Regions from separate parts of the Butyrivibrio sp. ob235 genome, predicted to be linked through region 1. Evidence: riboswitches for the same ligand, from Rfam matches in the RefSeq annotation. Region 1 holds a riboswitch; each other region holds the start of a gene.
What was found. Region 1 has a riboswitch for cyclic di-GMP ahead of BMW61_RS06680 (Cna B-type domain-containing protein). Riboswitches for the same ligand answer to the same signal wherever they lie in the genome.
Positions count from the first base shown of each region.

Region 2: another riboswitch for cyclic di-GMP. It lies ahead of BMW61_RS03370 (hypothetical protein); the one in region 1 lies ahead of BMW61_RS06680 (Cna B-type domain-containing protein).
Region 3: another riboswitch for cyclic di-GMP. It lies ahead of BMW61_RS13810 (Ig-like domain-containing protein); the one in region 1 lies ahead of BMW61_RS06680 (Cna B-type domain-containing protein).

Region 1 is NZ_FOBE01000006.1:26,516-38,505, forward strand. Features, by position in the region: gene BMW61_RS06680 (Cna B-type domain-containing protein) at 1-1,685, opposite strand, end outside; cyclic di-GMP riboswitch class I at 1,778-1,857, opposite strand; gene rplT (50S ribosomal protein L20) at 2,218-2,574, opposite strand; gene rpmI (50S ribosomal protein L35) at 2,638-2,838, opposite strand; gene infC (translation initiation factor IF-3) at 2,959-3,471, opposite strand; gene BMW61_RS06700 (HAD family hydrolase) at 3,712-4,701, opposite strand; gene BMW61_RS06705 (adenylosuccinate synthase) at 4,715-6,004, opposite strand; gene BMW61_RS06710 (Ig-like domain-containing protein) at 6,197-7,363, opposite strand; gene BMW61_RS06715 (alpha-amylase family protein) at 7,648-9,333, opposite strand; gene BMW61_RS06720 (nucleoside/nucleotide kinase family protein) at 9,396-10,370, opposite strand; gene BMW61_RS06725 (LacI family DNA-binding transcriptional regulator) at 10,541-11,563, shown strand; gene BMW61_RS06730 (ABC transporter substrate-binding protein) at 11,934-11,990, shown strand, end outside.
Region 2 is NZ_FOBE01000002.1:203,734-210,435, forward strand. Features, by position in the region: gene BMW61_RS03355 (toprim domain-containing protein) at 1-670, opposite strand, end outside; gene BMW61_RS03360 (DUF6291 domain-containing protein) at 790-1,089, opposite strand; gene BMW61_RS03365 (helix-turn-helix domain-containing protein) at 1,298-1,918, shown strand; gene BMW61_RS03370 (hypothetical protein) at 1,968-3,200, opposite strand; cyclic di-GMP riboswitch class I at 3,278-3,352, opposite strand; gene BMW61_RS03375 (helix-turn-helix domain-containing protein) at 3,485-3,649, shown strand; gene lepB (signal peptidase I) at 3,639-4,298, opposite strand; gene BMW61_RS03385 (leucine-rich repeat domain-containing protein) at 4,801-6,702, shown strand, end outside.
Region 3 is NZ_FOBE01000020.1:60,592-72,581, reverse strand. Features, by position in the region: gene BMW61_RS13855 (methyl-accepting chemotaxis protein) at 1-216, opposite strand, end outside; gene BMW61_RS13850 (cold-shock protein) at 480-680, opposite strand; gene BMW61_RS13845 (YerC/YecD family TrpR-related protein) at 1,021-1,311, shown strand; gene BMW61_RS13840 (bactofilin family protein) at 1,499-1,915, opposite strand; gene BMW61_RS13835 (peptidoglycan DD-metalloendopeptidase family protein) at 1,943-2,779, opposite strand; gene BMW61_RS13830 (SEC-C metal-binding domain-containing protein) at 3,004-3,513, shown strand; gene BMW61_RS13825 (threonine--tRNA ligase) at 3,692-5,569, shown strand; gene BMW61_RS13820 (hypothetical protein) at 5,640-7,307, shown strand; gene BMW61_RS13815 (hypothetical protein) at 7,372-8,058, shown strand; cyclic di-GMP riboswitch class I at 8,383-8,462, shown strand; gene BMW61_RS13810 (Ig-like domain-containing protein) at 8,519-11,188, shown strand; gene BMW61_RS13805 (hypothetical protein) at 11,185-11,529, shown strand; gene BMW61_RS13800 (CPBP family intramembrane glutamic endopeptidase) at 11,609-11,990, opposite strand, start outside.

The DNA of each region.
Region 1 (11,990 bases):
TCTTCCTGTCCGCTGGCAGAGGCAATGCTTTCTGCATTCTCGTTCATAGCCTGCAGATATGCATCATAGTTGTATCCGCTGGAATTCTCATTGATTTCGGACACTACAAGTTCCACTCCCTCCGGAAGTGATCCGGGATTGGAGAGTTTAACTGTAACAGTTACCTTGTCATTGGTTACAGTGAAGGTATCCTGAGTATTAGCATTAAGATAAGTGAAGGAAATCTCGGAGTCCTCTGTAACCTCGATAGTCTCACCTTCAACAGTAACAACCTCATAGGTCTTATATGTGGTTGCACTGCCTTCCTCTATCGTTCTGGTTCCATCCTCAGCTTCCACGATTATCACAATATTCTTTCCTGTGGAAGATGTTCCTGAAGCTTCGGAAGTTTCACTATCAGTAGCTGTTTCATTAGCTGCATCTTCCGCTGCCGTTGCAGAACTGTTTTCAGAAGAATCTCTCGTATTCTTCTCCGTCAGCTCGACAGACTTGCCTTCTTCGATGGCCTTGTCGATCATTTCATCAGTGATGTCTTTTTCAACAATGTTTACCGAAGCTACTTTCTTATCCTGATAAGTAACCTCCTTAAAGAAATATCCATCTATCTTTTCAGTCTCTTCCGCCTTGGAGAGATCAAGATTTTCTGTAAGCTCAAGTTTCTGGTCTTCCTTGATATGCTCGCCTGCAGAATTTACATAAACTGCGGTAACAGCGACATCATCTATTATTACTTTTGATCTCTTGCCTTCGCTCTCTGCCACCTCCTCTTCGGATTTAAGATAGGTGATTACAAGCTTAGCATCAGAAGTGACATCATAGGTATTTCCGCTTTCATCGGTAGCTTCGTAATACTTAAATCCGCTTTCTTCGCCTTCGGATTCAAGTCTTTTAACAGTAATTCCGGTTACAGGCACGTCATCAAGGGCTGCACCTACATAGGTGTAACCCTCTATTTCACGCACATCGCTGCTTCCTGCTGTAAGATCAAGTCCCTCTGAGAGGTTCATCTCTCTTTCATCAGCTACAGCATTTCCTTCCTCATCCTTAATAAGTTCGCCTGCTTCGTCAATATAAGAAACTGTGAGTCTGACATCTGCTGAAAGTTCTATACTATCAGGTGCTTCCTCTGCAAGCTCCTGTGTTGTTTCTTCAGTTGTCTCTCCAGCATTTTCGTCTTCTATAGTCTCTTCAGAGCCTTCCTCTATACTTTCATCATTTCCCTCTTCTCCTGAAGTCTCCTCATTTTCCACAATTTCCTCAGAGCTCTGTTCGGAATATTCCTCAGCTTCTCCGGCATCAGCAACATATTCTTCCTGATTTTCTGCGGACTCCTCGCCGCTGCCTTCTTCGGTATATTCCTCCTCAAAAGATTCCTCAGATGACTCCTCGAAGGATTCTTCTGCAATCTCTTCACCGGACTCCTCACCGGATTCTTCCTCAGAGCTCTCCTCTGCGGATTCCTCTTCACCGCCCTCAGGACTACCCAGAGCTTCGGGATTAAGGACCATACCAACTTCCTCAGCTCCCTCTTCGGTAACAGCTGAAGCCGCCTTATTCATGGCATATAAAGTAACGGTAGTAATCAGAAGACCGACAACCAGCATTACTGAAAGCCACCTTCTTAAAAAGTCGTGCCTTTTAGCATAGTTTTCTACTGTATTTTTTCGGAAATACCGCTTTGCCATAAATATCCCTCAAAAAAGAACGCCCTGTTTGAAGCTTCTCAAACAGGGCAAATCATCACTGCGAATTTTAACCGCGCTCCAAAAATAAAAGCGCAGGCAGCTGGCTGTCTGAGAAGTCTCAGACCCTGTAGCTTTGCGTCACTACCTCACGATAGCTTTGCCCTGAATTCCATCCATATTAAACTACGGACTAAAAAGTCAACCTGTTTGGAAAACTTTTCAATCATAATTGAAACACATTTTCACGCGTTTCGCTTATTTTATGATATTATATTTGATTTAAAAAATCAACATAAAATGTCATTTTTTAAATGTTTTTTTCATATTTTTCCATTTTTATGATCACTTCTCTATCTTGTACTTTACCCTTACAAGCCAGTATTTACAAGGATTTACATACTTTTTTCCCAAAGAATTTATGCTTGTTTATAAAGTTTATTCTAGGTTAATCATTCTTTCAAAATGTACGAAATTTGAAAGTTTTTGGGCATAAAAAAACCGCTCCCAAATCATTGGGAACGGTTCGTAATAGTTATGCTATCTTCTGCTTAGCGATCTCTGTAAGAGTCTTGAATCCTTCAGGATCATTTACAGCCATCTCAGCAAGCATCTTGCGGTTGATCTCAACCTCTGCAAGCTTGAGGCCGTGCATAAGGTTTGAATAAGACATTCCGTTAAGACGAGCTGCAGCGTTGATACGTGTGATCCAAAGAGATCTCATATCTCTCTTCTTCTGCTTACGACCAGCGAATGCTGATGTAAGTGCTCTCATAACTGACTGCTTAGCAACTCTGTACTGTTTTGATCTAGCGCCTCTATAGCCCTTAGCGAGCTTTAAAACTCTCTTATGCTTCTTCTTGGCATTCATGCCACCTTTAATTCTTGCCATTTCGTTTTCCTCCTAAATTAATTTCGAATAACCGGTACTGCTCTTATACGATAATACTTAAGATTAAACGTAAGGCAGAATCTTCTTCATTGTCTTTACATTGGTAGCGTCAACTACTGCTGCCTGTCTGAGATTTCTCTTTCTCTTTGTAGACTTCTTTGTAAGAATGTGACGCTTGTACGCCTTGTTACGGATCAGCTTACCTGTGCCTGTTACCTTGAAACGCTTGGCAGCAGATCTGTTTGTTTTCATCTTGTGCTGCATAACTAAATCCTCCTATGCTTGTAAATTATTTCATTATCCGTCCGAAAGGACAGTGTAATCATCCAATAATCAAGCTGAACAATTACTTATATATGTAACTTGCCTTGTGAGCAAGAGACATTACTTCTTCTCGGTAAGGAACATAGTCATAGAACGTCCCTCAACCTTAGGCTGCTTATCTATCACAGCGATATCAGCAAGAGCCTCAGCAAAATCTGTAAGAATGTGCACACTTGCTCCCATGTGAGCCATCTCACGTCCTCTGAATCTCAAAGTAACTTTAACTCTGTTACCCTTCTCGAGGAACTTCTTAGCAGCGTTAACCTTTGTATTAAGGTCGTTAGTGTCGATATTGGGTGAAAGTCTTATCTCCTTAATCTCGACATTTTTCTGCTTCTTACGTGCTTCCTTCTCTTTGCGAAGCTGCTCATACTTGAATTTACCGTAATCAACAATACGGCAAACCGGCGGCTTAGCATTGGGTGCTATCTTAACCAGATCAACTCCGGCCTCATCAGCAAGCTTTCTGGCATCCTGAATTGACATAACGCCAAGCTGCTCATTGTCTACCCCAATAACACGAACTTCTTTGTCTCTGATCTGTTCATTGATGAATAAATCGTTATTGCTAATAGCTTTGTACCTCCAAAACTTGTATAAAAAAAGTGGACTCACAAAGGAAGTCCACTTAACAATCAATCAGAATAACCGCGTAGTCCAATATCTGCGGTATCTAAGATGTATTAACACCTGCAAGCTTTGCGCCACAGGGTGAGAGTGGAAACCTCTGCTTTGTTTTACATACTCGGATAATATAACACTCTTATCGTTATACTGTCAATACTATTTTTATAAAAATCAAAAATCTTCACATTACATCTCAATCTTACAGGTCACCCCAAGCTTTGAAAGCTCTCTGTCTACCTGTTCGTAGCTCTCAAACAATATTGACTTCATTCCGAAATCACTTGCAGCATCTACATTTCGCTGAAGATCATCTATAAATACACACTTACCCGGAATAAGGTCGTATCGTTCGCATATAAGTTCAAAGATTTTTCTGTCGGGCTTTATTATCTGTTCCTTATAACTAAGAATTCCGCCATCAACCTCATCAAGGAATTCCTTCATAAAGGGGTTGGCATCCTCAGCCTGCTTTGAATAATTGGAAAGAACAAAAACCTTAAAGCCTGCTTTCTTAAGCGCTCGTATCCAGGGAATAGTCCGCTCTCTTTTCCTCAAAAGGCCACTAAGGTCAGAGAAAACATCATACAACTCCGCTTCCATGGAAGGATTGTTTTTTACAAACCCCTGTATTACTTCCATAGTATCGAGAACACCTCTGTCAAATTCATCCCATGCGGGAGATTTAATGCTGGCTTCTGCGATTTTGTTTACTGTATCCTCAACGTAACCCTTATCCTTGATGAACTGTTCCCAGCAAAAATCAGCGAGAACTCCGCCGATATCAAAAATCACGGTATCGACTTTTCCATTGGATATCCTGTCGTGTTTCCCTGGTACCGAGGAAGTCTCGGACTTATCTGTAGATTCCTCAATATTCAGGTCTTCTGCCTTTATCTCATCCTCAGATTCGTCTTTCTCATTTCTCCCATAAGGATCCGGAGATGCTACTGTTCTTTTTCCTGTAACGGCCGAAAAAGCCCACACAAAGAGCCAGACTACTATCGGTATTGCAACAGTAGACACAGCAGCTGTCATAAATGCACCCGGCGTATCAAAGGTCCCTCGAACAGCCTTTGTGAAAAAGATACCGTTTACTCCGAGAAGAACCAAAACACCTATTATTGCCAATATGCGTCTGATAAGCGGGGTTTTATCATTATTGCCTCGTTTAGCCATGTATAATCCTCAATTATTTAATCGGGCTCTCGCGATAGATGATATCTTCTCTGGCCGGTCCGTTAGATACCATAGTGATCGGATATCCTATTTCCTTCTCGATGAACTCGATGTACTTACGGCAGTTCTCCGGAAGATCTTCATACTTCTTGATTCCACGGATATCGCTCTTCCATCCGGGAAGTGTCTCATATACGGGCTTAGCCTTCTCAAGAAGATGTGTTACAGGGAAGTCCTTGGTAACCTCACCATCAATCTCATAACCAACACATACAGGTATCTCATCAAGATAGCCAAGTACGTCGAGAACAGTGAAAGCAACGTCAGTTGCACCCTGAAGTCTGCAGCCGTACTTACTTGCAACGCAGTCATACCATCCCATACGACGAGGACGTCCTGTAGTTGCACCGTACTCACCGCCGTCACCACCGCGTCTTCTGAGTTCATCAGCTTCTTCGCCAAAAATCTCTGATGTGAAAGCACCTGCTCCTACAGCAGAAGAATAAGCCTTGTTAACTACTACAATCTGCTTAATCTCATAAGGTGCGATACCTGCTCCGATTGCTCCGTACGCTGCCAATGTTGAGGAAGAAGTAACCATAGGATAGATTCCGTGGTCAGGATCCTTCATAGTTCCAAGCTGGCCCTCAAGAAGAACTGTCTTATTTTCCTTAATTGCTTTCTCAAGGAACAACGCAGTGTCTGCAACATAGGGCTTAACCATGTCTCTCCACTCATGAAGAGTATCAAGAAGCTCTGCAGGACTGATCTCCGGCTTGTGATAAAGCTCCTTAAGAAGGATGTTCTTTGTAACAAGAACTCTCTCTACCTTCTCCTTTAAAAGCTCCTCATCAAAAAGTTCATTAACCTGGAAACCGATCTTTGCATATTTATCTGAATAGAAAGGTGCGATACCTGACTTTGTTGATCCAAAAGACTTACCGCCAAGTCTCTCCTCTTCATACTGATCGAAAAGAATGTGATACGGCATAACTATCTGACAACGATCTGAAATAAGAAGATTCGGAGTCGGCACATTTTTCTCAATTACTGAATTAAGCTCTCCGATGAGTACCGGAATATTAAGTGCCACACCGTTGCCGATGATATTTGTTATATTTTGGTGGAATACACCTGAAGGAAGAGTATGCAGTGCAAACTTACCATACTTATTAACAATGGTATGTCCTGCGTTCGCGCCTCCCTGAAAACGTACAACCACATCAGCCTGATCGGCCATCATATCTGTGATCTTACCTTTTCCTTCGTCTCCCCAGTTTGCTCCAACTACTGCTTTAACCATTTTATTTCTCCATTCTGTGTTACACGGTTTAGTTTACTAAAATAACCACATGATAATATACTACAGAATCCTTCATAAGTAAATTATTTTGCAAAATGGATTTCATATTATGAATAAAAAAAATCAGCAGATACAAAACCGCCTGTTTCGATCTGCTGACTTGAATTTACATTTAATTATGTATAAAAAGGTTCATTCCGCCTTATCAAGAATATAGTTCCACAGTCCTTTATTGGGCTTTGGTGAATAATGCACCCCGTCTTTCGAATCAATAGATACCTTATTTGCGATGTAGTCGTTCATTGATACGGTCTTTACCTTTTTCTTTTTTCCTGCCCAGTCCATCAGCTGGATATTAAACCTGTTTATAACTCCGGTGTTGAAAAGCGGCTGTCCGCCCTCATCAAGAAATGCGTCCCTTGTCATTCCAACAGAACAAACCACCAGCTTTTTCCCTTTCGAAACAAGCCCGTTGTATTTAACTATATAAGGCTTAAAATGACCGAAATCATTTGCTCCCATCCAGGTTATTATCATGTCGTAGTCGCTAAGATCCGAATGATCAAGTACTTCTCCAAGGAATCTCACATTTGCGCCATTCAAAGCACAGACAACTATATCGTTATGAACCTCGCCAAACACCGATTCAGCCGTTGCCGAGAACAGGTCAACGCTTCTGGAATCACCTACATAAAGTGTCCGCACAGTACTCTTTGCTACAGTGACATATATATTGCACTTATAAGTTTTTTTCTTTTTTGTTTTGTAAACAACCTTAACGTTTGCCGTGCCGTACTTATTAGCTGTGATTATTCCGGCATTATTTACTGATGCAACCGACTTCTTATTGGAACTAAACTTCAAATATTTATTGTTTATCTTTTTTCCCTTAGATTTAACAACAATCTTTATCTCTTCACCGATTGCCACCTTATCATAATATCTTGGCTTTTCTGCAGGTAATTCAACCGTAAGCTTTTTTTGCCTGCCCTTAGGCGCCTGCTTTAATACGGTTTCAGATTGTCCCTCCTGCTTTCCGGATTCTGCCTGTTTCTGAAAGTTTTCCTGCTTCCCGGTAGTCTTATTCTGCTGGTTTTCCTGCTTTTTGGCATTTTCTCCTTCAGATTTCTTTTCTACCTCTTCTAAACTAATTTCCTCGCCATCATCGTCGTCTTCTTCATATTCTTCAACATCATCTTCTTCACCTTGCTCTATTTCCTCAACTTCGCATTCCTCTTCCTCTTCTTCAGCAGCATATACTTTCACCGGTTTTGCACACGGAATCATCTGTAAAAAAATAAGCATGGCACACAGAAGCACCAATGCTGTTTTTAGCTGCTTAAACATAAATTTTCTCATTGTTACCCCCGTTCCTCCCCCGTAAAAACTGCGCCTTTTCACGCTTTTTTGCAGGAAATCATATTTGTTATCTGTATTGTACTGATAATATATAAATATTATTGATAGAAAAATTATCAATGTATAAACCCGGGGTGAATTCTTTCAGAGTTCACTATTATTTTTTTGTTACGATTAATAAAGAGAAATAAAAATTGTTATAAAATAGGTATATAAAAAAAGAAAACCGGGCCAAAGCGCCCGGTTTTCCTAAAGAAACACCTTCATGTAATATTTATGAAATTTTACTTTATTATTTCATAATCATAAGATGCAAAATCAGCCTTAAGCGAGATCTTGTTTCCGTTATTCTCCCATGTAAAGGTAAGAACCGAACCATCCTGTTTAAGATCAAGATTTGCATCAAAACCGAATGCCGGATCGGTATTACGAAGTCTCAAAAGTTCAAGCTGCTTCTGCACAACCGGTTTACTAAGCTTTTCCAGCATCTCCTCATTTGAAAGATTTGTGCGGTTAATCTCCTTGTGTCCGCCCGCGCCAGCTCGTTCTACTGCAGCGTAGTCGTTCTCTCCCGCAAAAAGATCGAGATACCATACCTGAGGCTTACCCGGCATGAACATCTGAACCGCTCTCGCAAAGAGCATCTTCTTATCATCAGCGCCAAGAGCGCTGTAATAAGTTGAATTTACCTGATAGTACATATTCTTCTGTCCGTGAAGATTCTTAACAAGTCCGCCTCTTCCGACAATAGTCTCTATCAGCTTCTCGATTTCCTCATCGGGAATAAGACCCTTCAGATCAAGAACCGGTATGCCATCGTGGCATCCAAGCATATTTACCACGCGGATTTTCTTATCCACAAGTTCCTTAGCCCAGCGTGCAAGTGCTTCACCGTTTTTCTGCTCCATCGCATAGATAAGAAGTCCAGGAAGGAAGAAATCATAGGTCATATAGCCCTTGCCTGCAACCTTCTCATAGATGCCGGCGCCATAGCTGTCGTGAATCTCAGGAAGGAGTCTCAAGCTGTTCTTATCTGCAATAGTCCTTACCTTCTCAAGAACATCCCAGGTATCAGGCTCGTTAAGGAAATTCTTCTTACCAGGCTCCTTAGGAGCATAAGCAAAAGCATCAAGTCTAACGATGGCAGCTCCATATCCTGAAAGCGCCTTAAGTGTATTCTCATAGTGCTCCCAGACAAGATCTGATTTGATATTCAAATCCATCTGTCCGAGATATTTTCTTCCGTTTGCAAGGAATTCAAGAATTGCCTCGCGATATTTTGCATATTTACCGAAATCTATTTCCTCCGGCTTTTTCCCCTCATCAAGACCCTCGCAGACACACTTCGCAATATTCTCTGCAGTCATATACTGAATTCTCTCGGATCCCTGTCCGTCAAATTCCTCTACTGCATTAATAATGTCCTGAGCATCCGGTCTTCTGTACTGAACCTCCTGATAGAAGGTGTTCCAGTACGGTATCTCCTTTCCGTCAGGCATTCTTACCATAAGGATCGGAAGTCCGGGCTTTCTGAAAAACATGTCCTTTATATACTTCTCATCAGGCTGGATATAACCGTCCTCGGTCATCTCTCCGCAGCCATCCCAGAATTTGTTCCAATTTATGAAAAAGTCTGCATATTTTGATTTCTCACCGTTTTTCAGAAGATCCTGGAACTGCGGTGAAAGAACTGATGCATGATTTAAGATAAAATCAAGCTTAAGGTCAATTCCAAGGGCGCGGAGTCTGTCCAAATCAGCCTTTGAGCCAAGCTCCTCATTAATACCATAATCAATTACGGAAAAGCCCCTGTCCAGATCGGTATTGTAAATGCTCGGAAGGATATAGAATGAACTGAAGGTATCCTTAAGTTCATCCTTCTCAAGGAAGGTTACAATATCGCCGAGTGTACCGCCGCAGCTGTCGGGGTAAGCATTCAGCATAGGTCCGTTATCTACAAATTTACTCATTGTGTTTCCTTTCTTTTTTGCCTTCCCCACTGGAGAAGGTGCCCGAAGGGCGGATGAGTTTTTCAGATACCCATCAATTTCTTATAATCATCGTAGCTTATGATCTCACCCTGCTTGCTGACAATTATCTTAGCCTTGTGAGCCTGTGCCATAAGCTTGTTCTGCTCAAGTTCAAGAACCATCATTGTAAACGGACTGTCTACTTTGCCGTCACGTGCACGGCTTCTTCTGTGCTCAAGAGTCTCCTGAGGTGTGCTGTTAAGAAGAATCGGGATATCAACCTCTTTCATGCAGTCAGTATTGCCGTGAGTCCACTCTATGATAAGAACCTGCTTCTTTGACATATCAACTTCGTCGTACCAGAGTGTGCATTCATCTCTGCCCATTCTCTTTAGCCAGAGCTTGTCCGCACCATCTTTAAATGCGGCAAGAATACTGTCTACTTCAGCAAAATCAGTTTCTGCGGGAGTTCCGAGGTATTCGGAAAGGCCCTTTTTACCTGCTTCAAGATATGATGAAAACCAGGGATTCTCCTTTGCATGTTCTGCATTGGCATCATCGCCCTGTTCCTGCCACTCCTGAACCTTCTTTAAGTTCTCTGCGTTCATCGCACCGCCGTCTACCATTCCACGGATAGCGCACTGTCTGAATGTGTGAAGTCTCTCCGCATCATTATACATAGGAATGCGATGAGGATAGTTGTCTCCTGACATTGTGTAGCTTCCGATACCGGACTCTTCAAGCATATAAGAAAGAAGTGAAGCAATCTCCGACTTTCCTACACCTGATCCCCCGCATACGGTAATAACCGCTCTTCCGTAAGGATTAGCTGCTGTTACCTTTGTAAGCTCCTCCAAAAGTCTGGGGAATATTGTCTTTGCCTTGGCGATGTGACTTTCGCCGATCTCTATCTTATCTCCGGGCATGTCTCCATGCGGTATATCCGAAGGAATCTGTATATCCTTTCCTCCGAGTGTGGAGGTCATGTCTGCGGTTATTGCATTCATAGGACTAATTTTGCCGTAAACAGTGTTCATTTCTACTTCCTTTCAAAAATAATTTTGGGGTGTTTTTAACTTTAACGCAAAAGTTTCTATATTTATGTGCATTTTGAGATTTTTGACAGCGCATTTTCGCTGTGTTATTTTTACACTATAATCATTTTTGAACTTTTGTAAAGTTAATTTTTTTAGTTAATGGATTTTTTATGATTACAATTAAGGAAATCGCTAAGCAACTAAATATGAGTACGACCACTGTTTCCAACGTTATACACGGAAAAACAGGTGAAGTATCTCCGGCTACAATTAAAATTGTAGAAGATTATTTGAAAAAAGTTGACTACGTGCCTAACATCAACGCACGCAATCTTGCTCAGAACGAGTCAAAGATTATAGGCGTGGCGCTCAAGGCAAGAGCCGACAAGTATGAGAATCTTCTAATGGATCCTTTTGTATCCGAACTTATAGGTGGTATTGAGGAATCGATACGAAATGCCGGCTACTTCATGATGCTCTACATCTCAAGTGATACTACCGAGATCATGAGACATGTTTCCACCTGGAACGTTGATGGTCTACTGCTCTTCGGAATGATTGATAACGACGGTATCCGCGTCAGCGAACGCTATAAAAAGCCTATCGTCTGCATTGATACCTATAGTATAGAGGGACTAAAGCACTTTATTAACGTTGGTCTTAATGACAGACAGGGATGCTTTGACATGGTTAACTATATGATCAAGCTTGGCCATAAGAAAATAGCATTTCTTTCAGATAATATGAACGGCGTAGACTATGAGCGCTTCTCAGGTTACAAATATGCTCTTGAGGGAAATGGTATTCATTATGAAGAGGACTGGTTCCTTAAAATAAGGCCGAGAAGTGATGAAATAGAGGAATCACTTGAGGAAATCTGTAAAAGAGCTCCCGAATTCGACGCCATCATGTGTGTATCCGATTTATATGCGGTTCAGCTGCTCTCCGCTCTTGAGGATCGCGGCATAAGAGTTCCCGATGATATCTCAGTTGCCGGTTTCGATGATACTCTGCTTGCACAGTTCCATCGCCCTGCCGTAACCACTGTTCATCAGGATGTGAAGCTAAAGGGAATAACTGCCACCGAGACACTTCTTAAGAGAATTCGAGGTGAAAAGACTCCTAACCAGATACAATTACCGACAAAACTTATAATAAGAGATACTGTCAAAAAAATAGAGCCTGTCGAATAAACTTAGTTTCCAAATTCGATATAAATCAAAGAAACCGGTGAAGGTGTTAACCTCTCGGTTTCTTTTTTTGTTCCAAAAAATGTACATGTTACACAACAAAAGCAGGGCTTACTACGAAAACGATTGAGCAAAGTGCCGACAAATTATAAACAGGATTTTTATTATTTTTTTAAAAATTTAATAATTTATATAAAGCCAGTCGTAGTCAGCTTTTGCGCGTAAGGTGTTGCAAAATCTGGAGACTTTAGAAATTTTTTACTTGCATTTTGATTATTATCGTGATATTTTAGTCTAAGCATAAAACTTATGCGCAAAAGTAACCGCCAATCAACACATCTGATTGGCAAAGTGCACAATTAAGGAGGGTAACATGAAAAAGAAAGTATTATCTATTCTTCTGGCTGGAACAATGGTTCTTAGCATGACA
Region 2 (6,702 bases), on a different contig from region 1:
CCACCCCGCCTATGCTTATATAAAAGGCATTTTCACATAAAAGCATAAAAAGTGAGATAGCATCTATGGCGGATTCGCATATGTAACACTTATGGGGTTTAGTATTGATAAATGGTTTGTTGAAATACCAAGCGACATTTGAGTCCTTTGGTTTTCTGATGCTCTTAAACGGGACTTCTGAAGTCCCCCGTATTTCAGCATAATTGCATTCGCGATTAATGAATACAACGTTATTATGCTCATCCTGATATATGAGGTTTGCCTTTATCAGACTTCTGACAAGACTTTCAGAAAGACCACGGCTAACAAGATAATCTATTGCTTTACGCGAATTCGGATCACCTTTTTTGGGAAAGTCTGCTTTAATTAAATGCACTTCTGCTGAAGGTATAACTGGTTCTGCAGTTTTGTTATTATAGTTAGCAAGTGACAAAACTGCTTCAGGTATGGAATATCCTAAGTACTTAACTAAAAAATCAATACTATTTCCTTTATCTCCAGTTGAAAAATCGTAATATCCAGAATATCCAAGCTTGATGCTGAGGCTATGATTAGCTATTAATCGCAGGCTTGATCCTTCTTTGACTATTGCATTTGCGTGATTCGTGAGTAGATAATTATATAGGTCAGTTATACGTGCCTTTCTCATTTGTTCTCGAGTAAAAAACATATGAGTCTCCTAAAGAATATTCTTTTCATTACCGTAGTGGGTTTGTATGTATGTGTCTGCAATGCTAAAGTATCATTTACTATCTTTGGCTATGGTTAACAATTCCTAAGCATACTTTCTCATTCCTTTGTTTTTTTGGAACCGCCTCTTTTTTGTCCTCCTTTTTTTCCACCTTCCCTTTTGGCAGTGAAAGCTTTTTGGCTGGCTTCAATTTCAGCCTTAATCGGAATAAATGCAAAATCTAATAATGTGTTTTCAAACTCTGGACAAATTCCAGAATTCAGATAATTAAGAGCTGCTTTGAATAATTTTCCTACATCCTCGTCGGAGAGTACGGTTAACTGTGATTGCCACTGTCCTTGCGTTGGGAACCATTTTGCCGGAATATACAACGCGTTGTTTTGAATATTGTTCTCCATAATCGTCTATCCTTTCGTAATATAAATTTATTGTTGTGTTAAATATTTTATACCGCAATGCTCAATAAAAGTCAAACGATATCAAATATATTTGCGGAATATTAAGAATTATACGTATATATATCAAATAAAAGCAAATTATGCAGAGATAATAATTGACATAGCGTGGTTAGGAATGTATAATTATAATTATCAAGGAGGTATTATAATGGTTACAACTATTGATACAGGCAAAAGAATAAAAAGAACCTTGCAAGTACAAGGAATAAAGATGATAGAATTTGCGCCTATTGCAGGAGTTACACTCGAAACTTTAAGTCGTTATGTAAACGGTAAGAGAGAGATACCAGAACCATTTATTGTCAGAGTGGCAAAACTCTTAAATGTTACTCCAGAGTATCTTAAGTGTGAAACAGATGATGAAACACCTCCACAGTATACTATGTACAATGAAGAAATGGATGAGCTTCAGCGTGCAGACGCAAGACAAGCTAGAAGACGGGGGGCTATACAAAACATTTTTGAACATTTTGGGGTAAAGATAGTAGAAAATCTTGAATTGGATACAGAAGTATATACAAGGCAAAGTGATCTCACATGGCGAAAGACAAAAGGTTGTAATAATGATTATAAAAATAGATTATTCGATGAAGAAATAGATATTGTTTCAGAACAGCACCAAGTAGAGGGAAAAATCATATTTGAGATTGAATATTGTGGAAAACTTGTACAAATGGGGAAAAATGAGTTTTTTGATTGGCTAGATAAAGAAGCTGATTTGATTGAGTCAAGCCTCCACTTAAGGCTTGATATGCCGAGAAATGCCTAAATTCACCCTCCCCAAAGCAACGAGACTTCTTTGGGAAGGGGCACAACTTTTATTTACTTTTCTTTTTATATATAAGAATTCCTGCGACAATACCTGCGCATGCAATTATGCCACAAATAACCCATTTCAAGTTATCATTAGCAGCACTCTCTACTTGCTTCTCAACAGGCATAGCTTCTACAGGTGCTTTAACTTCTTCCTTTACAGGCTCTACTTCTTCTACGGGTTCACTTACTGATTCCTCTACGGATTCCTCTGCTACTTCCTTAGCTTCCTCCGTCTTCACAAGCAAGTCCTTAGAGATATAATAATTCTGCAGGATATTTATAGGAAGTATTACATTTCCATTCTCATCAGCTGTAGCCTTCATGAATTCCTCATAGTCTTTTCCTGCCTTGCTAGACTTTGTGTACAGATTAAATTCTGCATATTTTTCATCTTTCCCCATAGGTACTTTAATCCAGAGCGTGTATCCAAGATCTGTAAATGAATTTTTTTGGGATACTGGGGATACGACCATGATATTATCCTCAGCTGCGATATCTATGCCAAGTTCAATATCTTCATCAGTTTCTACCTGCGGAAAGATTACTGAATAAACAATATTCCCATTATCATCTACGAACTGAATTTCGCCATTTTCCTTACCTGTTGCGGTTCTCTCTATTTCCCATGCAGGCATTGTCTTATTCTCTGCAGAATTTTTCACCTGAATATAACAACTGTCGGCAATTCCGTCATATAAAAAGTGATCGAAAGCATCAAGAGCATCTTTATTGATTTCATCGTAAACACCGTGACTGTATTCCTTTTCGGGCTGTGTTTCCACCTTGGTTTCTTCCTTGACTTCTTCAGGCTGCGTTTCTTCTGTCTGTGGCTGCTCGGCTACCGGCTCTTCCTGCTTCTGACTTTCAGTTGCCGTTGCTTCTGCTGCCGTTTTTGCACCGCTAGGAATAACACCTCTAGCTTCAGCAATTTCGCGTAATTTATCGTAGTCATTTCCGCCTGGACCTGCCGCCACCCATGCTTCGGTATATAATGCTGGATCAATAGCAACTGTATAGCCCATGGCTGCGTATTTCGCATTCATTTCAGCAATTTTTGCCTGTTCTTGTTCGGCCGGGCATTCTATCTGTACTACTATGATTTCGCCTGTTGAAGGATTGTAATAGGGGTGATCTGCAGTATAATACATTTCCATATAATTAGGCACATATAATAGCACCACTAAACATAATGCCACACCTAAAACACTTAATATACGAACTACTCTGTTTTTCATTATATCTACTCCTTTGACATCAAAAATAACTATTTCCGCAATCAAAAAAGCACCGTATTTCTACGATGCATCATGTTGTCTGCAACTGGCTATCTCGTAGAGATCCTATAGTTTTGCGTCGCCGAATTGCTTCGGTTTTGCCTTTGAATATTTATCTGTAATTTAATAACAACATATCATATTGTGATTATCTCCACAATGTTTATTTTCACAATCCACTCTTAAAATTTTCTAAAGAGAGGAGCGTGATTATCATTATTTCTTATCAGCCATTATGGAAGACAATGCAAGAAAAAGGCATATCACAGTATGCCCTTATTAAGGCTGGAATAGATAATAAGACACTTGATTCTCTTAAGAAAAGCAAGAATATTACACTCTTAACACTTGAAAAGCTGTGCAATATTTTGGAATGTACACCAAATGATGTAATAGAATTTATTCCATAACAGTTTCACTGAGCTGTGAATTATTCTTTTTTACTAGCGGAATAATAATCGAAGTAATGTATTTTCCACCGATATCATCTTTTGAGACATATGGATTATCCCAGTATCTGGAATCAAAGCTATATTCCCTATTATCTCCTAATAAAAAATATGAATCAGCAGGAACTTTAAACTCCTTATCACAATATGTCAAAACATCTTCTGAAAGATAATCTTCTGCAAGTAGTAGTCCGTTTATGTATACATTCCCGTCTGTGAATGATACATTATCTCCCGGCAGACCAATAATCCTTTTAACAAATACCTTATGTTCTGTTTGTTCATTTGAAAAATAAATGATGTCACCTCTTTGTGGTTCATGAGTAATATACGCTAATCCATTTGAAAAGGTAATACTGCCAGTCATGATAGTAGGTTCCATAGAACCGCTCTGACATCCTCCGATTATGATAACCTTTGACAAAACTATATATAAAATGAAAAAAGGAAGTATTGTCAATCCAAGATCAGTAAGAAGGGTTCTATCAAATTTTATTCCTGCGCTTTGTGAATGGTTATTACTAATAAGTCTTTCTTTTCTGCGCGAGTAAAAAATAAAACTCATGAGAATGCAGATGATTATTGTCAGGATATATTTATATGGTTTCATAACAAATCCCTTATTTTATGATGAATGTCATTATCCTTTAAGAATTTAAAATTCTTTTATAAACACGTTGATTACCTTCACGAAATCAGCCTCTATGCTTGATTTGACTGAATTATAGCATAAAAACAAAAAAAGTATTGTGCATATATTCACAATGTGATATATTAAGCGATGCATGAATAAATCATAAAAAGGCATTAAAATGCCAATGATGCAATGCATTATGATTTTTAATAATAGTTATAATACGATTACAGTCAAGGAAGTTGTTATTATTTGCCAATTCCCAATTATATTTTTTAATTTTACACTTAAAGTATTAAAATCAGTGTATAGTAACGTGATGGATAAATGATAAATAATGTCAACATATGATTGAGAACTTATTTTTAAATATTTGAAATATATAAGGAGATAATCAAGAGTGAGAATTTTATCAAAAAGCATCAAAAAAACTATTATTGCTATGTCATTAGTGACAGGAATCTTATCGGGGAGTATTATGCCTAATACTTCTAGCAGCATCATTACAGCTTCTGCTAATACAGGAAGCGTAGAACATAGGCTCCATTATTATTTCCTTCAGACGGATGCAGAGCGTGCTTGCTATGATGCAATAATTGAATCAGCAAAAAATCCGCTTCCAATAGGGACAAACATATATAGGATGTCTAACGAAGATAAGATCAAATATGGTATCGAATTACCGGAGGGGGCCGACAGCCCTACGCCGATAGGTATTGCGCACAATGCAGTAGAGGCTGATTATCCGGAAATCATGGAATATATAAGATATGGTTTTGAAGCTGTTGATGTATGGCATGACGACGAAAACTACACGAGTTATATGGTTGCTAAAATTCGGGATAATAACAATTATTCCATATGGGACAACCAAATCAAAAGCAAAATTGCAACTATGAAATCGGCCATTGTCAGCGCTGGTTTATACGATCCGCAAGATATTCCTAAGTCGGTCTTAAACATTCATGATTATTATGTCAAGCAGCTTGAATATGATACCGCAGGACAGTTTAACGGAGATTGGGGAGCTGACTGCAGGACAGCATACGGTGCATTAGTACAGGGCAAGGCTGTATGCGTAGGATATTCCCGTGGCTATAAGTGCCTTCTTGATGCATTCGGGATTGACTGCGCTATTGTTAGCGGAACCAGCAACGGGGCAGGACACGAATGGAATGTCGTAAAGATTGGCGATGACTGGTACGAGCAAGATCTTACCTGGGCAGATACAGAAGATTTAACAGGCTCAGTTGATCATAGTTATTTCAATAGGACCACTTCTGATTATGCTAATAAACTAAAGAAAAAGCACGTCAGAAACAGTACAGGTCTTGATTCATACATTCCTCTCGCAACCGGCACAACCTATACCTATACATATATTGCCAAGGGCGTTTCAGATGCAGATTATGTCGAGGCAACTGATGTCAGATTTAATGAAACAAGTGGAATTTTACTTTACGTTGGCGATAGCATGAAACTTGACGTCACTGTTACTCCTGCCAATGCTACCGAAAGCCCTGAGTTTAGAATACTTGGCGATGACTATTCTACATTGTCAGATTTCTGTACCGTAGAAAATGGCGTTATCACAGCACATCGCGCAGGAGAAGGCTCTATCGAAGTTCATATAGGCCGCACCTGGGGAAATCATAGACTTTTGGAAGTAAGAGAGCGCCCTGTTACAACAGACAATATCTCTGACGCAGAGCAGGGTAATACATCCAATTCCTCAACCTCAACCGATAACAGTGGCAATACATCAACACCTGCAACGGGTGATAGCACAACCACACCTTCATCTGATAATGGCAATTCAGGTAGCAGTACTGCTCCCGCACCCTCAACCGGTGGTTCAGGTTCAGTTCAGCCCTCATCAGGCGGTAACGGCGGTTCATCAAACGGTCCAGGCACAACAGGCGGTTCCGAACAGCCATCAGGCAACGCCCAGCAGGGAAGCGGTTTATCAGCGGGAAATCAGACTTCCGGCAATAGCGGAAAGGTGACACCTTCCGATATAACAGACGCTACAAATAATACAGATACAGCAGAAGTATCAAAGAACAAAGAGCCTGAAAAAACTGTCGCAGAGAAAACAGCCGTAGTCGCAAGAGCATCAGAGTTTACCGTAAATAATCTCATGTTTAAGGTTACTTCGGATAGCACTGCTGAATTTGAATCTTCTACAGGTAGCAGCACAAAAACAGTGTCAGTACCTTCAAATGTAACAGATGAAAATGGCAATTCCTATGTTATTACAAGAATCTCATCTGGTGCGTTCAAGAACAACCGAAAACTTACAAAGGTAACTATTCCCAGTACCGTAAAGCAGATCGGTGCAGGAGCCTTTTATGGATGCACGAACCTTAAGACAGTCACA
Region 3 (11,990 bases), on a different contig from region 1:
AACCTGTTCAATCAGGCTGACAACGTTCTGAACCTGATTTCGAAGCTCTGACTGCTGGTCCTCCAACAGCCTTTGTCTATATGCGGCGGTCTGCTTTTTTGTCGTAGCGATTGTGCTATTAATTGTAAAAAGCTCAATGATAATACCGGTCAGAATAACAGCACCGGCTATGACTGCAATTAAGACATACATTAAAGATCCATTACGTTTTCGCATTGTGATACCTCCATAAGAAAAATCGAACACAATTAAATCATAACAAAAACGGAATATGGATAAAATTAAGTAGATATAAAAATAGATTAAAACCTTATAAAATCATAGGGATTATATATGAGATTGGAAGAAATAAAAGATGGTCTGGCCTCAAAAAACCCATCCGAAAACGGATGGGTTAGTTGATTAATCATTTGTACACTTGCTGATTCTATATATTAAGAATAAGGCACATTGTAGTCTTGATTAAATGTTGCCGCTAATTAAAGCTTGTTTACGTTAACGGCCTGGGGTCCTTTTTCACCCTGGATTACGTCGTAATCAACTGCAGCGCCTTCGTCGAGAGACTTGAAGCCCTCCATGTTGAGTCCGGAATAATGTACGAATACATCATTGCCTGCCTCATCAGAAATGAAGCCGTAACCCTTCTGGTTGTTGAACCACTTAACTGTACCCTTGTTCATAGCTTACCTCCACTAAAAAATAAAAAATAGTTCTTATCGTCAAACGAGTACATCAATTGACGATATGTTGTATTAAAACAACATAATTAGGATATCATACAGGGCATTAAAAGTAAAGAAATTATTAAAATATTCGCGAAAAAAATCACAATTTACAATACTTATGATAGCATCACTTTACTTTAATTGTTTAGTGTGTTAAAATATGCAAGCAGTGAAGTGAATTGACGAAATAAAGTAAATTATGTTTCAACATATTTATTTGCTTTTTTGGATATAGTTGCTTCATTTTTTTATGCATTAGAGGGCAATGATATTTTTTATCACACGGAGGATAATAATGAATAAGAAAATTCGTACAGAGGCTGTTGATCACTTATTTGAGGCCATTCTGTCACTTGATGATAAGGAAGAGTGCTATAGCTTTTTTGAGGATCTTTGCACGGTTAATGAGCTTATGTCTCTTTCCCAGAGATTTGAAGTTGCAGCCATGCTCAGAAAGCATAAGACCTATCTCGAGATAGCAGAGAAGACCGGAGCTTCAACCGCCACCATCAGTAGAGTTAACCGCTCACTGAACTATGGCGACGACGGCTACGCTTTGGTATTCTCTAAAATGAAAGAACAGTAAGTGGTAAATCTTATCTCCCACGAAGAGAAGATAAAGATTAAAGCCTTCTCCCTTAGGGAGAAGGTGGCAGCAACGCTGCCGGATGAGGGAGAATAAAAAGCCCGCCGGAATATATATGATATTTCAAGCGATTATAGCTTTGCTAACGAGCGAGAAATTTCATATATATTTCGGCGGGCGTATTATATTAAGTAGCAGCAGCTCTTTCTTTGGCTGTTTCAGCAGAGGTCTTTTCTGCGGTCATCTTGCATTGTCCCTGGAAAATTGCATTCTCATCGATTACAAGAGTTTTTGCAGCCAGGTCTCCGACAAGTTTTCCGGTATCGCTGATCTCAACTTTACCCTGTGAGCAGTTTACGTTGCCCTGGATTTCGCCTGCAAGGAAAAGGTTTGTAGCGGTAACTGCGCCTACGATTTTTCCTTCCTGACCAAGAATGAGTGATCCGCCTACGGAAACATTGCCGTTGATGGTGCCATCAACCCTTGTGCTCTCCTTAGCGGTGAACGGACCATCCAAAGTAGCGCCGGATGCGATAAACGTTGTTATCGGCTCCGCAGCAACATCAATTGAACCGTCTGATTTTGAACTGTTAAAAAGTGCCATTGTATTCCTCCTATTTTAGCGGCTTTATTAACCGTTAATCTCAACCATCTCTTCGGGATTGACAAAAACCCCGTCCTGCTTGATCTGATATCCAAGTTTTGTATTATTTTCTCCGACAACGAAAAGTGTAGCTCCCTTGGCAACACTGTCACCTTCGTGAACGAGGCTCTCGCCGGCATTTCTGTAAATTGTTATATAGCCGTTGCCGTGGTCGATCGTCACACTGTTTCCGTATTTTACATCTGCAGTAACGCTGGTTACTGTGCCGGAAGCTGAAGCAATTATAGTAGAGTTGGCCTCGGTGGTAAGAATGAGGATGGGATCAAGTCCTGTGGTATCAACAGGAGTCTTCTCTGCATCTTCGCCCTCCGCACCTTCTTCGTCAGCGTTTTCTTCGCCGCCGTCCGCCTGAAGTTCAATCTCGCTAGAATTAGGATCGTCGTAGGAATTCTCCATCGATGCTGTTCCTGAGATAGGAAGAAGAGAGGGGATGTACTGCTGCTGTTCCTCGGCTGCGGTCTGAGCCTCCGCCTCAACCTTCTGATTGAGCGCCTGACTGAGCTGAGATACTTCATTCTCAAGCTCGGAGTTTTTCTGAATGAGTTCCTTGTTTGCTGTATCGAGTTCCTCTATCTGAGCACTCTGCTGGACTGTATATTTTTTCAGAGATGAGAGTGTGATAGCTGAGTGGATGACATAACATATGAGGAATAAAAAGATCGCAAATATGGAAAATGCCAGAACCTGAGCTGCTACATGTCCCACATGGAAGCTTCCGCTGCTCCCGTCGGAATCCCCCGAAATAATCATAAATGTGTAGTGGCGTTTATGCCTGTGTTTTTTTGGTTTATTAATATCTGCCATAAAAACCCCCATTAAAATTCAACTTATAATAGCATATATTATTAAAAAATCCAAGATATAGTTGTTTGAAAAATGCGGACCGCTAAATCTGCCATTTTCATTTGAGAAACCCCGAAATATCCCAAACGTTTACATAACAATGAAAAGATACTATAATATGAAAGATTAACATCTTGTTTATGTTGATTTCGAAATACTATTATTTGGAAGTGAGGTTACACATTATGGCATTATTAAAAGAGTGGCGCGATATGGCTTATTCAGAGAAAGCTGATAAGGCCCAGCTGCAGAAACTTTGGACAGATTATTTTCAGAAGGAAAAAGAGATCTATGCAGAGCTTCTTAAGAATCCCGACGAAGTTGTAAAGGGAACAGTTAAGGAGCTTGCTGAGAAATATAGCATCGATATCATGACAATGACAGGTTTCCTTGATGGAATCAACGATTCACTTAAGGAGCAGAACGACATCGAAGCAATGGAAGAGGACACAGAGGTTCAGCTTGGCTTCGATAAGGAACTTCTCTACAAGAACATGGTAGCAGCAGGTGCTGACTGGCTTTATGGCCTTGAGGAGTGGAATGATATCTTCTCAGAGGAGAAGCAGAAGGAGCTCTACAAGGAGCAGAAGGCTTCACAGACCGTACGCAAGGAGAACAAGGTTTATCCCAATGATCCCTGCCCGTGCGGAAGTGGCAAGAAGTACAAGAAGTGCCACGGTAAGGGTAAGTTCTAAGAGAGGGTAAACTCTGATATAAAAGGACCCCTCATCCGTCTGCTAACGCAGACACCTTCCCCCCAAGGGGAAGGCAGGAGATAAGCCTTCTCCTACTGGGAGAAGGTGGCGCGAAGCGCCGGATGAGGGGCTTTTAATAAAAAATAACTGTACCCGGTAGGTACGGAAGGAGAGAACAATGACAAAAGAAGAATTCAAAGAAGTGTACCGCCATTCATTGGCACACATCCTGGCAAAAGCCGTAATCGAGCTTTACGGTGAGGAGACACAGTACGCAATTGGTCCGCAGGTGGCAGACGGTTGCTATTATGACTTTGTTTTGCCTAAGGCTGTTACTGAGGATGATTTCAAGACCATCGAGGATAAGATGCGCGAGATCATCAAGAGAAGAGAGGACTGGACAAGAAAAGAGGTGTCCAAGGCTGAGGCTCTCGAGATTTTCAAAGGTCAGAAATTCAAGACCGAGCTTATCGAGGACCTTCCCGAAGGTGAGACAATCACTACATATAATACAGGTGATGATTTCATCGATCTTTGCCGCGGACCTCACGTTGAGAACTCTCAGGAGCTGATGAATGTTTCCTATAAATTGAAGGCCGTATCAGGTGCTTACTGGAGAGGTGATGAGAAGAGAGATTCCATGACTAGAATCTACCTCTACGCTTTCCCTTCAAAGGATGAGCTTAAGGCTCACCTCAAGATGATCCAGGAAGCTTTGGAGCGCGATCACAAGAAGATCGGCGCTCAGCTTGACCTTTTCATGTTTGATGAGACTGCTCCCGGAATGCCTTACTGGCTTCCCAGAGGCTGGAAAATGTACCAGAAACTCCTCAAGTTCTCAAGAGATATTCAGGAGAGACATGGCTACACAGAGATCGCTGCTCCCCTTATCGATAATAAGAAGCTGTGGCTCATCAGTGGTCACTGGGCTCACTACATCAACAACATGTTCATAGTGCCCGGAATCGCAGGTCACGTTCAGGCTGATACAAATATTCCGGATGTAGCAGAGAGTATGGATGAGGATGCACCTAAGGCTCCCGTAAAGATTGAGAGAGGCTCGGTTATCTACAACAGAGAAGCGCTTGATACAATGGGCGCTAAGCCGATGAACTGTCCTAACGCTATGATGACTTACAAGAGAACAGTTCATTCCTATAAAGAGCTTCCTATCCGCTACAGCGAGTATGATGTTCTTCACAGAAAAGAGAAGTCAGGACAGATGAACGGTCTTTTCCGCGTTCAGGAGTTCAGACAGGATGATGACCATACATTCGTAATGGAGTCACAGATCCAGGATGAGATTGCAGATATCATCTCAATTGCAGACGAGATCTACAAGACATTCGGTGTAACTTACAGAGCAGAGTTTTCAACACGTCCCGAGGACTTCATGGGCGATATCGAGGTTTGGAACAGAGCTGAGGCTGCTATTAAGAGCATTCTTGATAAGAAATATGGCGAGGATGGCTATGAGATAAATGAAGGCGACGGTGCTTTCTACGGTCCCAAGATCGACCTTCAGATTAAGGATGCGCTCGGAAGAGAGTGGCAGTGCGGAACAGTACAGCTTGACTATCAGCTGCCTCACAACTTTGGCCTTACATATCAGGCTCAGGACGGAAGCCTTGAAATGCCTGTTGTAATCCACAGAGCAATTTACGGATCACTTGAGAGATTCATTGGTATCATTATCGAGAACTTCAAGGGTGCTTTCCCGTTCTGGCTCAGCCCTTATCAGGTAGGTATCGTTCCTATCCGCGTAGAGCACAATGAGTATGCTAAAAAGGTTGCAGATCTTCTTTACGAGAACGGCATCGATGTTGAGGCTGATTACTCCGACAACAACATGAAGGAGAAGATCAAGAAGTTCAAGAACTACAAGGATCCTTACATCATCGTACTCGGTGACAAGGAGGCAGCTGAGAACACTGTTTCAATCAACGTTCGCGGCTCCAACAAGCAGATTCAGAACGTACCTCTCGATAAGTTCGTTGAGATGTGCAAGAAGATGAACGCTGAGCACACGCTTGAGCTTATTGATACTGTAGAGTAAAGAACTAATCAGAAATAAACGCCTTCCCCCACTGGGGGAAGGTGGCGCGAAGCGCCGGATGAGGGGATTAATGACACTCCTTAACGATTCAAAAGAAAAGTGGGACAAAGCCGAAATAATCTGCGGAAGTCTTCTATACCTGATTTCTTCAGCAATGATTATCTTTTCAGCATATCTTTGCTTTAGTCCCGACATATGGTACGACGAGCTCTTTAGCATGCAGCTTGCCACTAAGCCTGTTTCTGAGATGGTTAAATTAACAGCGGCGGATGTTCACCCGCCGCTGTATTATATTATCGTCCATTTCGTGATTAAGGCGCTCATACCCTTTGGCAATTCCTTCATGTCATCCGGACTTGTAAATAGCGGAGCTGCCCTGGGGAGCATGCAGATCATGTATGCAAAACTGGCGAGTGTAATTCCGCTGTTCATTCTCTTTCTGTATGCGCTCACCATCATCAGAAAGCGCTACGGAATTCTCGTGGGAGGACTTTTTTCCTGCGCTGTGATTGCAATGCCGCAGATGGCTGATTATGCGGTTGAAGTGCGTATGTACAGCTGGGTTATGCTTTTTGTGACAGCACTTTGCATACACGCCGGGCCGTTTATTGAGACTGAAAAGGATAAGCAGATAAAGGGACTGAAGTGGGGGAAGATTTTTCCGTTATTTATATATGGGCTGTTAGCCTGCTATACTCAGTACTATGCTGCTGTCGCAGTGGCTGCGGTATATCTGTTCCTGATCATTTGGTCGGTTCGGAAAAATGTATATCAGCTTGGGATAATACTTATCAGCGCCAATATGACTGCAGTTTGCTATGTGCCCTGGATAAGCGTGGTGCTGTCGCAGGCGAGATCAGTCTCATCCAATTACTGGATTCAGCCGCTGTCTCTAAGGAGCTTTGGCGGAATTATCAAGTTCCTGATGAAGCCCGGATTTTTTAATGATAAACTCGCTACTGTTCTGGCAGTTGTGATGTTTGTGCTGGTGGCAGCAGTGGTATTTTGCAATATCAGGGACTCCTATATGTGGCTCTGCTTCATGCCGATAATCGGAATTATTGCCTTTGGCTTTGCTGTGTCATTTTTACTTAGACCTGTTTTTATATACAGGTACATGATTCCGGCTATGGGAGCTATGTGGCTTTCAGTACTGATTGCTGCTAAGCGGCTCCTTAATGGAGAACGTGGAAAACTCCTATTTGCAGGACTTCTTCTATATACATTGATGACTATTTTCTGCATCAGAGACTTTTGGGCTTTCCGTGGAAATGAGCTCTATAAACGTGTTAATATGGTACAGACGGAGCAGTTCTGGAAGGATATATATGAAGGCAACGGTTCTGAAGACACCGATGAAGACTCGCTTTCGGAGAAGCCGATACTAATCTGTAATTTTGAACAGGTAGCGGCTCTTTCAATGTACTATGCGAATGGATACTGTGACATAGTGGGAGAGGCGGGAAAAGAGCTTCCGGTACAGGTTTATCTATACGGAGCGATAACGGATAGCATTCTTGAGAGTACTTTACCGGGGATACAGGTTATAAGTGAATACCCGGAAGTTCAGGAGCTTGTGGACAGTGGAAGGAGAGTGCTTTTCATTGGAAGCTTTAATTCCCGAGAGGACATTCTGAAGGACTGGAAGGAATCACCTGCCGGAATCGAAAATAAGAACATTGGCAGCTATTTGAATGAGCGATATTGGTTTGATGTGTTTGAACTATCGCGAAAATGAGAAGACAGACAAGAGGATAGCTGATTACAGAAAGATTATTTCTATAGATATATAGGAGAGACATTTGAGAAAAAGATTTTTATCAATTATCTTCATACTTACGGTATTCACGCTTGGGAACAGCAGGATTAGCACGCTGGCTTCGGCAGGTGCGGGCGCGGTTCTGGATGACATGATTAAGGATGCGGATTCTGAGAATTCTTCCGGATCAGGTGATGAATCCAAGGTCGGAGGTATGTCAAAGCTTCCGGAAGCACTTGCCTGTACGTTTTTCGTGCCTATGGGATTTAAGGCCTCAGATGAACCCGGAGTATTTGTAAATGAGCACTATCCGCTGGAATCCGCAAACATTACTTACGAGGTTTCGGTTCTTCCGGAAAAGAAGATTCTTACCAATGCTCAGAGGGCAGCAGGGGAATCCGAGGATGCTACCAACATCGAGTATAGGTATGATGAACTCACCGCAGAGATGTATGAGACTATTCAAAAGGAAAACTACGAAAGTCTCTACGGAGAAAACATCGGCTTCACTCTGGAATCCTTTGAAAATATGGAGTATGACGGCTTCCCGGGATATATGATAAGGACATCTTTTACCCCGGAGAACACGCAGACAATCCACCAGGCTACCGCAATAGTTCTATCCAAAAACAAGGTCTTCACAATCGTCTTTTCAAGGGCAGAGGATGATGACTTTGAGGACAAATGCACACAGACACTGGATACAATACATGTTCTTGCTAAGAAGTAACCGCTCGTTTGAGCGGTTTTTCTATTATATACGATGGGGATAGTTTTTCTTTTGAGGACCGATTTTGGGAAACGTGAGAAGTCGCTTTTGTTAACTTTAACCTTTATAAAAATAGATATCAACGATAAAAAGAATATTCTATGTCAGGTGTGCGGAAACTAAATTTGCTGATACAAAGAGAAATATCAGGAAAATAGAAGAGTTTAAGGGAATTATTAAATTTTGAATATAAAGAAATTCGTTTATAAATATTTTAGAATTAGTCTGATTGACGGAAACTAAATCCGAGAATACACTACAGTTACTGTTTTTGTTCTGCGACAAAACATATTTCGGCAAACTATGGGTGACCATAGGACGCAAAGCTATAGGGACTTTTATTACGAAGTCAGCCAGTTGCACTTTCTGAGAACCTTAGCTTTGCGAAGCGAAGGTTTTTTAGAAAGGGGATTTGTTCATTATGAATCGAATCAAATCAATTCTCGCTATTGCTTTGACAATGTTAATTGTCTTTTCCGGCGTTTCGCCGACTTCTATGTCAGTAATGGCAAAGAAGTCATCTTCAGGGGAAAAATCAATTACCCTCAATTATTCCCAGTACACACTTAAGAAGGGCAAAAAAGTAAAGCTTAAGGCAACAACCTCTTCTAAAAAGAAGTCAGTTGTATTTAAGAGTAAGAACCCCAAGGTAGCAACCGTTGACAGCAAGGGCAACGTAAAGGCTGTAAAAAAGGGAAAAACAGTTATTACAGCTACAATAAAGGGCACAAAGAAAAGTGCAAAATGTACTATTTATGTAGGTTCACCCGTAAGCACTGTATCCATTGGGGATCAGCAGATAGAACTTAATGCGGGACAGAATTATCAGGTAACAGCAAAAGTAGAACCCTTGGATGCTTCTATTAAAACAGTAAGCTTTAAGAGTTCAGATGAGTCTGTTGCATCAGTTTCAGAATCAGGACTTATTGTTGCCAAAGCAGAAGGAACTGCAACAATAACAGCAACAGCCGATGACGGAAGTAAGAAAAACGCATCTTTACTTGTTAAGGTAAACGGTTCAACACAAAATGACAAAGACTCCAAGGATTCAAAGGATTCAAAGGATTCCAAGGATGCAAATAATACAAATAATACAAATAATACAAATGGCACAAATGGCTCAGGTGAGTCCGGTAACTCAGGTGGATCATCAGAGTCAACCATAGGTTCCGCATCAAAGAATTCAGACCTTGTAACTTTAACTGCTTCAAGTAATAGTGTTGTAGCAGGAACCACAGACAATACGGTATATTTATATGCCACAGTCGCTGTAAATGTAGATAAAGTTGAACTCTATGACTCCAATGGCAACTTTGTAAAAGCGATGGAGGATGACGGAGTTTATAAAGATAGCGGCGATGATATGAAGGGAGACCAGATTTACTCTGCTTACAAAAGGTTTGTATCAGGTAATAACGGTCGTTACAGCTATTATGTAAAGGCATATGTGGGATCAGAGGAGATAACCTCTGACACAGTTGATATTGATGTTGTTTCCGTAATGTCCGCTGAAAATAGAGAAGAGATGACAGCAGCGGATAATGCCATCGAAGAGGTAACGGAAACTCTTAATCCAAATGCCACCATCGAAGTAAAAAAGACAGCAGTTCAGAATGTCTTAAATGAACAGAAAAACTCCGGAAATATTAAATCTGTCGGAACATTTGACAGTGAATCAAATGTTATAACCTTTGAATATACTGATGGCACCACAGGTGCAGTATCTCTTGAAGAGAATACAATTAAGAGTAATGGTACCGGAAAAGTTCGTAATCCCAAGGGAAGCGGACTCTGGGATACAATGATTAAGTCGGAATCTCTTGCACCGATTGTGCGTAACAGCTCAAATACTGCAGGATCAATCGGAAAAGCTATCATATACTTCGGTTTTAGCGGAAGTAATGAAGTAGGCTGGAGAAAGGCATATTATAACGACGAAGTCATTCCGGAACTGAATGGAATGGGACTGACAACAACTATGAAGGAAGCTACCTTAAAAGACTTCAAAGCTATGTCAGCCTATGATGTTATTGTTTTCAGTATGCATGGATCCTCTTATGGAAATGATCTTTTCATGTGTACCTATGAAGAGGTTACTGATGCTAAGGATAACGCATATTATGCAGATCTGATAAAGGGCAGAGTAGTAAGAACTATACTTATGGATGGTAAAACTTACTACTGGGCTAAGCCATCATTCTTCACTGCAAACCTTGGTGTTAGTGCACTGAACGGAAAAGTGCTTTTCTCTGAGACCTGTGATTTTATGGGCGAGGGAACGGCTGTAAATAATCAATTTTCATCAGCGTTCTTAGGACGCGGAGCAAGTACGGTTGTGGGCTTCCATAATTCAGTTCTTGCAATCTATAGCAGAAATCTTATGAAGGCATTTGTTACAGGACTTGCTTCCGGTAAGACAACAGGCGACGCATTCGCAAGTGCAACGGCAACATACGGGGTAAATGACGGACACGGAGCATACCCTATACTTTCAGGATCAACCAATACTGTGCTGTTCACAGATGATTTCAAAAACGGAAGCTTTGAATTAACACCTGCTTTGACAGAATGGTATCATCTTGGTGATGCAAGAACCATAACAGGACTTGCAGAATTATCACCCACTCATGGAAAAAAGATGGCGATACTTACAACCGGTATCGGATCATCCTCCTCTTCTTACGACACACAGAAGAATGAGGGTACAGAGGGAAGTGTTCTTTCGCAGACCTTTGTGGTTCCGTCGGATGCAAGCACACTCAGCTTTACCTATAATGTGGTATCCGAAGAGCCTCTGGAATATGTTAATACTGAGTTTGACGATAAATTTATTGCCCGTCTCCTTGATACAAACGGAAATCTGATTGTAGAGCTTGCACGTGAAGAGGTTAATACTTCCACATGGTATGAGATATTTAATATCGATTTTGATGACGGTGACGATACTGTTTATCATACTAAGTGGAAGGATGTTTCCTACGATTTGTCTTCGCTCAGAAATCAGAGAGTAACACTTGAATTCGTGACATTTGATGAGGGCGATTCCGTATTTGATACAGTAGGCATAATTGATAATGTGGTTGTAAAATGATGAAAAATGCAGTTCGGACGGTTATACTGATTACGATAATTTCATGCTCCATTATTTGCGGATGCAACCGCAGGGTAACCGATAACGGTGATAAGGAGGCAGTGACAAATATGAGCGGCAATAGTATTAGTGTTGTTTCGGAAAGAGTGACGAACGTTTTGAAAAATGCCACCTCGGAGGATGCCGCGTTGTCAGGATTAAGCGAAGAATTGGAAGCATTAACGAAGGAGGGATATATTCTGGACTATAAGATTGATTATCCCAAAGCAGTGAAGGTGACCTATTCGGATTCCACGGAAGGAATGATCATGCTTACACCGTTTGATACTAACTACAACTAAAAATATGAGGCGCAGGGATTAGTTCCCGGCGCCTCTTTTTGTTTCAAGTAAAACTTCTTTCGCAAAAGCCTTTGACTTTTTATGCGGAGAGCTTATCACTCTCATCGAATTTTTCTACCTTGGGTATGCTCCTGTAGATGACTACTGAAAGAACAGCGAAGGCTGCAAATAATACAAGAGCCAGGATTTGATTTAAATCCTCCTTTACAAGATTTGACAATATCATCGAAAAACTGTTGTTAACAATGTGTCCGATCATTGCAGGAACGATGGACTCGTACTTGTAAGCAGTGAATGCAAGCGCTGCGCCGATCGGAATAGCATATAAACTCTGAACGGGATTCATGTGCATCAGGCCAAACATTACAGCTGAAAGCACTGTGCATCCTACGATACCGAAAGCCTTCTTTGATTTTTGAAGAATTACTCCTCTGAAGCACAGTTCTTCTGCGACAGGTCCC